One region of the Arthrobacter sp. NQ7 genome, then DNA from elsewhere that is predicted to be linked to it. Evidence: riboswitches for the same ligand, from Rfam matches in the RefSeq annotation. Region 1 holds a riboswitch; the other holds the start of a gene.
The links. Region 1 has a riboswitch for glycine ahead of gcvP (aminomethyl-transferring glycine dehydrogenase). Riboswitches for the same ligand answer to the same signal wherever they lie in the genome.
Positions count from the first base shown of each region.

Region 2: another riboswitch for glycine. It lies ahead of cycA (D-serine/D-alanine/glycine transporter); the one in region 1 lies ahead of gcvP (aminomethyl-transferring glycine dehydrogenase).

Region 1 is NZ_JARFXU020000032.1:29,589-33,983, forward strand. It holds gene PUN71_RS21280 (MFS transporter) at 1-1,047, opposite strand, end outside; gene PUN71_RS21285 (TetR/AcrR family transcriptional regulator) at 1,131-1,667, shown strand; glycine riboswitch at 1,763-1,860, shown strand; gene gcvP (aminomethyl-transferring glycine dehydrogenase) at 2,049-4,395, shown strand, end outside.
Region 2 is NZ_JARFXU020000041.1:5,229-9,623, forward strand. It holds gene gcvP (aminomethyl-transferring glycine dehydrogenase) at 1-1,014, opposite strand, end outside; glycine riboswitch at 1,163-1,262, opposite strand; glycine riboswitch at 1,550-1,647, shown strand; glycine riboswitch at 1,648-1,756, shown strand; gene cycA (D-serine/D-alanine/glycine transporter) at 1,806-3,362, shown strand; gene PUN71_RS22455 (hypothetical protein) at 3,536-4,336, shown strand; gene PUN71_RS22460 (LamB/YcsF family protein) at 4,320-4,395, shown strand, end outside.

The DNA of each region.
Region 1 (4,395 bases):
GAAAGCCAGGCCCGCCGCCACCACTGCCCCGGGACGCACCTTGCGGACCAGGGGAACCACGACCAAACCCGACACAACCGTGGCCGCCAGTGCCGGAATCATCGCGACGCCGGCGGCTGACGGGGTCATCCCTTCGAGGAGCTGGAGATGCTGGGCCAGGAACAGGATGAAGCCGTTGAAGGAGAACAGGGCGAGGATGTTGGCGCTGATGGCCATGCTGAACACGCTGTTCCCGAACAGCGACATGTCAAGCAGGGGGTGCTCCAGCCGGTGCTGGCGCCGGACGAATACGACGCCCATGGCCAGGCCGAAGAGGATGCTGCCCAGCCCGGCTGCGCCGGGACCCTCGGTGGCCAGCGCCTTGATGCCGTAAACCACCGGAACCATGACCAGCATGGAGAGCAGGATGCTGGGAATATCCACCTTTCCTGGTGCCGGGTCCTTCGATTCCGGAATAAGGGCCGGCCCACCCGCCAGCAGGGGAAGCATGAGGGGGACTGCCACCAGGAACACGGCACCCCACCAGAAGTGCTCCACCAGCCATCCGCCGAAGATCGGCCCCAGGGCCGCGCCGCCCGAGAATCCCGCGGCCCAGATGGCCACCGCAAGCCGGCGGCGGTTGGGCTGGGGAAAAATATTCCGGATCAGCGACAGCGTGGACGGCATCAGAATGGCGCCAAAGAATCCCAGGGCTGCGCGGCCGGCAATCAGCCACTCAGGCGTGGGGGCGAAGGCCGTTGCGGCTGAGAGGGCTGCGAAGCCCAGGCTGCCAATGATCAACAGCCTCCGCCGCCCGATCCGGTCACCCAGGCTGCCCATGGATACCAGCAGCCCGGCCAGCACCAGCGGGTAGGCGTCGACGATCCACAGCAGCTGCACGCCGGACGGATCCAGGGCGCGGGCAATGGCCGGGAGGGCAAAGGTCAGGGCCGTATTGTCCACTGCCACCAGCAGTACCGGAAACATCAGCAGCGCCAGGGCGGCCCAATCACGCCGGCCGGAGAGGGCCGGGCTGGTCTCCAACGGGGTGGGTGCGGTCGTCGTCATGAAATAACTATACCGTCCAGACGGTATAGTTTGAAAGCGCCGGCATTCCGCTTTCCTGCCGGATGCCGGGCATGATGGGAAGCATGCCCCGAAAGCCTGTAGCCCGTGACGCGGTCCTTGATGCCTTCGAGTCCCTGCTGATCGAAGTGGGGGAGCGCGCGGCCACCCTCGATGCCGTGGCGCGAAAGGCCGGCGTGTCGAAGGGCGGCCTCCTGTACCACTTTCCGAACAAGGAAGCCCTTATCGCCGTGCTGCTCGACCGGCTGGAAGGGCTGGCCAAGGCCGACGCCGATGCCATGGCCTCGGCCAGCGAGGGCGCCGCGGCATACTTCATCCGTTCTTCCGTCTGGGCCGACACTCCCCTGGACCGCGCCATCGTGGCCGCCACCAGGCTTGCCGAAGTGGCGCACGAAGAGACCCGCCGCCGTTTCGCAGCCATCCAGCAGCGCTGGCTGGACGAAATCGCGGCCGACGTGGGGCCGGGGCTGGCCAAGGCCGTGCTGTACATGGGTGACGGGCTGTATTTCAACGCCATGCTGTCCGTGGCGCCCGCGCCGGAGGGCGGAGGGGCGGCCGACGTTGAGGAACTGCTGGCCGCGCTGGAACGGCTTCGCAGGTAGGTTTCGGCATTTGCCGGGAGGGGCCGCCCCGTAGGACAATGGAGAGTTGTGAGGGCTGTCACCGGCCGTCATGAAACCCACAACTTAATAGCCTTTGATCTGCGGCGGGAGAGTTCTGCCGGAAGTACAGGCAGGCGCCGTAGGAGCAAATCCTCCCCAGGAATCTCGCAGGCCCCTGTACCGCCGCGGCGAGGCGCCTCTGGAAAGCAGCAGGCAGTCATCCTTCCCCCTGGGAGGGGCCAAAGGCTGTTGTGCTCACCGACGGTGCAAGCGGGTCCTGCCCAGGCAGGGGACGCGGAAACTCTCAGGTCCAATACAGAGCGGGGAGGAACCCGAATAGCTGTGGCGTACCCTGCGCCGCCTGAGTAAATGGAGTTCCTTGTGTCGGTTACCCCAGCCTCCACCACGTTCGTAGACCGCCATATCGGTGCGCGCCGCCAGGCCGACGTCGACACCATGCTCAAAGCCGTGGGCTACGACACGGTCGACAACCTGGTGGACACGGCGGTGCCCAAGGTCATCCGCCAGGAGACCGCCCTCCGCCTGCAGGACGCCCTCAGCGAGGTCGAAGTCCTCACCGAACTCCGTAAACTGGCGGCGAAAAACAAGACCGCCGTCCAGATGATCGGGCAGGGCTACTACGACACCGTGACTCCGCCGGTGATCCGCCGGAACATCCTGGAGTCCCCTGCCTGGTACACGGCCTACACGCCCTACCAGCCGGAAATCTCGCAGGGCCGCCTCGAGGCGCTGCTGAACTTCCAAACCATGGTGCAGGACCTTGTGGGACTGCCCATCGCCAACGCTTCCCTGCTGGATGAGGCCACCGCCGTGGCCGAGGCCGTGCTGCTGATGCGCCGCGCCAACAAGGACAAGAATGCCAAGGACGGCAAGACCGTCCTGGACAGCGACGTGCTGCCCCAGACCATCGCCATCGTCCAGGGCCGCGCCGAGGCGCTGGGCTTCGAGGTGGAGGTCGCCGACCTGTCCCAGGGACTTCCCGAGGGCGACATCAACGGCATCGTGCTGCAGCAGCCTGGCGCCTCCGGACGCGTCTGGGACCAGTCCGGCGTTATCGCCGCCGCCAAGGAGCGCGGCGCGCTGGTAACCGTTGCCGCCGACCTGCTGGCACTCACCCTGATCACGCCCCCGGGGGAGCAGGGCGCGGACATTGCCGTGGGCTCCGCCCAGCGCTTCGGTGTTCCCCTGTTCTTCGGCGGCCCGCACGCCGCCTACATGGCCGTCCGCAAGGGCTTGGAACGTTCGCTGCCCGGCCGCCTGGTGGGCGTGTCCAAGGACGACGCCGGCGTCCCCGCCTACCGCCTGGCGCTGCAGACCCGCGAGCAGCACATCCGCCGCGAAAAGGCCACGTCCAACATCTGCACCGCCCAGGCGCTCCTGGCCATCGTCGCCTCCATGTACGCGGTGTACCACGGCCCGGACGGGCTGAAGGCGATCGCCGGAACGGTGCACGGCCACGCGCGCACCCTGGCGGCCTCACTTGCCGCTGCCGGCGTCGAGGTCCTGCACCGGAGCTTCTTCGACACCCTGACCGTGCGCGTCCCCGGCCGCGCAGCAGCCCTCGTCGCCGACGCCGAGGCGCGGGGCATCAACCTGCGCCACATCGACGGCGACACGGTCGGCATCTCCCTGGATGAAACCACGACGGCGGCCGTCGTCGCCCAGGTTGCCGACATCTTCGGCGCCCAGGTCGCCGACGGGGACGGCTTTGCCCTCGAAGCCGCCGTTGAGCGTTCTTCCGACTACCTGCAGCACCCGGTGTTCAACACACACCGGTCAGAAACCCAGCTGCTGCGCTACATCCGCAAGCTCTCGGACCGGGACCTGGCGCTCGACCGCACCATGATACCGCTGGGCTCCTGCACCATGAAGCTGAACGCCACCGCCGAAATGGAAGCCATTTCCTGGCCGGAGTTCGCCTCCATCCACCCGTTCGCCCCGGACTCCCAAACCGAGGGCTGGCGCGAACTCATCTCGGGCCTGGAAGCGGACCTCGCGGAGATCACGGGCTACGACCAGGTGTCCATCCAGCCCAACGCCGGCTCCCAGGGCGAACTGGCCGGGCTGCTGGCGATCCGCGGCTACCACCACTCCCGCGGCGAGCAGCAGCGCAACATCTGCCTGATCCCGGCCTCGGCGCACGGCACCAACGCCGCCTCCGCCGTCTTGGCCGGCATGAAGGTCGTCGTCGTGGCCACCGCCGCGGACGGCACCATCGACCACGATGACCTGACGGCCAAGATCGAGGCCAACAAGGACGCCTTGTCCTGCATCATGATCACCTACCCCTCCACCCATGGGGTCTATGACGGCGATGTCCGGGACGTCTGCGACGCAGTCCACGCCGCAGGCGGCCAGGTGTACATCGACGGCGCGAACCTGAACGCCCTGGTGGGCCTGGCGCAGCCGGGCCAGTTCGGCGGCGACGTCTCGCACCTGAACCTGCACAAGACCTTCTGCATCCCGCACGGCGGCGGCGGACCCGGCGTCGGCCCGGTCGCTGCCAAGGCGCACCTGGCACCCTTCATGCCCGGCGACGCGAACAAGGCCGCGCACGAGGCAGGCCACGGTGTCGCGATCAGTGCGTCCCGTTTCGGCTCCGCCGGGGTGCTGCCGATTTCGTGGGCCTACGTGAAGCTGATGGGCGGCGAGGGCCTGACCGAGGCCACCAAGTCCGCGCTGCTCGCCGCGAACTACGTCGCCTCAC
Region 2 (4,395 bases), on a different contig from region 1:
GCAGATGTTGGACGTGGCCTTCTCCCGGCGGATGTGCTGCTCGCGGGTCTGCAGCGCCAGGCGGTAGGCAGGCGTGCCGGCGTTGTCCTTGGAGACTCCGACGATCCTGCCGGGCAGGGTGCGTTCCATCCCCTTCTGGACGGCCATGTAGGCGGCGTGCGGCCCCCCAAAGAACAACGGCACGCCAAAACGCTGGGTGGAGCCGACGGCGATGTCCGCGCCCTGCTCGCCCGGGGGCGTGATCAGGGTGAGTGCCAGCAGGTCGGCGGCAACGGTGACCAGCGCGCCGCGCTCTTTGGCATCGGCGATGACGCCGGACTGGTCCCAAACCCGGCCGGAAACCCCCGGCTGCTGCAGCACGATGCCGTTGATGGCACCTTCGGGAAGTCCCTGGGACAGGTCAGCCACCTCAACCTCGAAGCCCAGCGCCTCGGCGCGGCCCTGGACGATGGCGATGGTCTGCGGGAGGCAGTCGGCGTCGATCACCGTCTTGCCGTCCTTGGCATTCTTGTCCTTGTTGGCGCGGCGCATCAGCAGCACGGACTCAGCCACGGCGGTGGCCTCATCCAGCAGCGAGGCGTTGGCGACGGGGAGGGCCGTCAGGTCCTGGACCATGGTCTGGAAGTTCAGCAGCGCTTCCAGCCGGCCCTGTGAGATTTCCGGCTGGTAGGGCGTGTAGGCCGTGTACCAGGCGGGGGATTCCAGGATGTTGCGGCGGATCACCGGGGGAGTGACGGTGTCGTAGTAGCCCTGGCCGATCATCTGGACGGCGGTCTTGTTCCGGCCGGCGATTCGGCGCAGCTCCGCGAGGACTTCCACCTCGCTGAGGGCGTCCTGCAGGCAGAGGGCAGATTCCTGGCGGATGGAGGCGGGGACGGCAACGTCAACGAGGCCGTCCACGCTGTCATAGCCCACGGCTTTGAGCATGGTGTCGACGTCGGCCTGGCGGCGCGCGCCGATATGGCGGTCAACAAACGATGTTGGAAGCGATTGAATCGTCAAGAGGAACTCCAGGTCTGGCCGGCCTGGGGTGGCACGGCATGGGATGGGTTCCTCCCCGCTCTGTATTGGACCTGAGAGATTCCGCGTGGCCTGCTCTTGGCAGGCGGCCGCTTGCACCGTCGGTGAACCGGATTGAAGCCCGGTTGCTTTCCAGAGTCGCCTCGCCATGACGGTACGTGGGCCTGAGAGATTCCTGGGGAGGATTTGCTCCTACGGCGCCTGCCCGGTGGATGCCGGGAGAACTCTCCCGTCACAGCTCGAAAGGCTTATTCAAATGTGGGTGATTCGGCTCACAAGGTATCGGGAATAGCTGATTATGGCAAGTCGGCGCCCGCGGCGTCGGCCCCGTCCGCAGCCGAAGGAGCGCGGCCAACGGTTATGTCGAAAAGAGTTTGACATTCCATCGTGACGGACACCACACTGAACCCCGGGATTGGCGCCGCGCCGGCTGGCTCAGCGTATCAGGAGCGGCCGACTGCCGGCGCCGGTCCCATCGCACGAAGACCGCAGTCCAGAAAAGGCAGCGGTATCCAACTGAATACGCCTTTGACCTGCGGCGGGAGAGCCTGCCGGGTACATCCAGCAGGCGCCGTAGGAGCAAACCCTCCCCAGGAAACTCTCAGGCCCACGTACCGCCGCGGACAGGCAACTCTGGAAAGCGGCCAGGCATGCCCTGGCTCACCGACGGTGCAAGCGGCCGCCTGCCAAGAGCAGGCCACGCGGAAACTCTCAGGTCCACAACAGAGCGGGGAGGAACCCAATCTTTGCGGTACCCAAATGCCGCTTTACCGATGGAGTTCCTCATGGCGATTCATCCCCCCACGTCCGGCGAACCAGCACGGTTCAACGGCGAACCAGCACGCAACCCCGGTGCGGCCACGGCGGTCCGCAGCGAACCCCCGCACCTGGAACGGCAGCTCACCAACCGGCACATCCAGCTCATCGCCATTGGCGGGGCGATTGGCACCGGCCTCTTCATGGGCTCCGGCAAGACCATCTCCGCTGCGGGGCCCTCCGTGATCTTCGTGTACATGATCATCGGCTTCATGCTCTTCTTCGTCATGCGGGCCATGGGCGAACTGCTGCTGAGCAACCTGAACTACAAGTCCTTCAGTGACTTCGCCGCCGACCTCCTGGGACCGTGGGCGGGTTTCTTCACCGGCTGGACGTACTGGTTCTGCTGGGTCATCACTGGAATCGCCGACGTGATCGCCATCGCGGGCTATTCCAAGGAACTCTGGCCGGCCCTGCCGCTGTGGATTCCGGGCCTGGCCACCGTGGCCATCCTGCTGCTGCTGAACCTCGCCACCGTCAAGGCCTTCGGCGAGACCGAGTTCTGGTTCGCCCTCATCAAGATCGTCGCCATCGCGGCGCTGATCATCGTGGGCCTCTTCATGATCTTCACCGGCTTCCAGAGCGACGCCGGTACGGCCAGCTTCACCAACCTGTGGAGCCACGGCGGGTTCTTCCCCAATGAATTCATGGGCTTTGTGGCCGGCTTCCAGATCGCCGTGTTCGCCTTCGTGGGCATCGAACTGGTGGGCACCACCGCCGCCGAGGCCAGGAACCCGGAGCGCACGCTGCCCAAGGCCATCAACGCCATTCCGGTCCGCGTCCTGCTTTTCTACGTCGGCGCACTGATCATCCTGATGGCCGTCACCCCGTGGACGCAGTTCGCTGCAGGCCACAGCCCGTTCATCGGCATGTTCTCCCTGGCCGGCCTGGGCGCCGCCGCCACGGTGGTCAACCTGGTTGTCCTCACCTCGGCCATGTCCTCGGCCAACTCCGGCATCTACTCCACCTCCCGCATGGTCTTCGGCCTTGCCCAGGAGGGCGACGCGCCCGGCATCTTCAGCCGCCTGTCCACGAGGAAGGTGCCCAGCAACGCCCTGTTCCTGTCCTGCGTCCTGCTGCTCTCCGGCGTCGTCCTCATGTACGCCGGCCAGGACGTTGGCAAGGCGTTCGAAATGGTGACCACGGTGTCGGCCGTCTGCTTCATCTTCGTCTGGTCGATCATCCTTGCCAGCTACATCGCCTTCCGCCGGCGCCGGCCGCACCTGCACGATGCGTCGCAGTTCAAGATGCCCGGCGGCATCCCGGCAGTGTGGGTGGTCTACGCGTTCTTCGCCTTCGTCCTCTGGGCCCTGACCACCCAGCCGGACACGCTCCTTGCCCTGCTCGTGACGCCCGTCTGGTTCGTCGTGCTTGGCGTGGCCTGGGCCATCCTGCGCCGCCGGCCCGCCCACCTGGCCCGCTTCGAGGTCTTCCGGGCTGAGCTCCGCGCTGACCAGGCTGCCGCCGGACAAAACGGTGGCCAAGCCCCGGGCGTGGCAGAGGAGGTCCAGCAGGCCAGGAAGTAACGTCCGACGGCGGGGTGCGGCGCGGGCGCCCGGCTCCAGTTGCCGTTCCCGCCGCCGCAGCCCGCCCGTCGCGTGCTGCAGGCGTGAAAGTTCAGCATGCTTAGTGTTGATCCACATAGGATGGAAATGCACGGCAGCCCAACCGCTGCAGGTCGATTTGAACGAAGGTGACCATGGCCCGGCGCAGCAACCCCGCAGTACGCATCGCACAGGAGACCGCCCACAACGCAATGTTCGACGCCGAGGGCAAGCCCAAGCCCGGTGTCCACAACATGCTGCTGAAGGCAGTTCAGATCCAGCGGCCGCTGGTGCTTGCCTACATCCGCAGGCTCCAGAAGAGGCATCCGCGGGCCACCGCCGCCCAGTTGGCGGACATCGCCGAGCGTGACTACCTCCGGGCCGTGGCCGGTGGGGGCGCGCTGGTGGGTGCCACCGCCGTCGTTCCCGGGGTTGGGACCGTCGCGTCACTGGGACTGTCCGCGGCCGCCACCGTCGGCTTCCTGGAAGCGACGGCACTCTACGCAACGTCACTGGCGGAGCTCCACGGCATCCGCCTGACCAACCCGGAAAAAGCCGGGACCATGGTCATGGCCATCATGCTTGGCGAGGAGGGCACCGCCCTGCTCGGCACACTCAGCGGCCAGGCATCGGGCGGCGCCACCACCACCTGGAGCAACGCCCTCTCCAAGTCGATGGTGGTGCCGGGATTCGGAAGTGTCCGCAAACGGATCCAGCAGGCCTTCCTCAGGAACCTGCTCAAGCGCCAGGGAACTGCCCTGTTCGGCCGGGCCCTTCCGTTCGGGATAGGTGCCGTCGTGGGTGGAGCCGGTAACCTCGTGATGGGCCGTGCGGTGGCCAAGAACGCCCGGGAGGCGTTCGGGCCAATGCCGGAAACCATCCCCGGGGAGCTGACTGCCGCCGCCGGGCCGGACAACCTGACGCTGGAAGGCAACACACTTGGATCTCAACGCTGACGTAGGGCAATCGTTCGGCTCCTGGACGGCCGGCGGCGACCCGGCAATGTTCCAGCTGG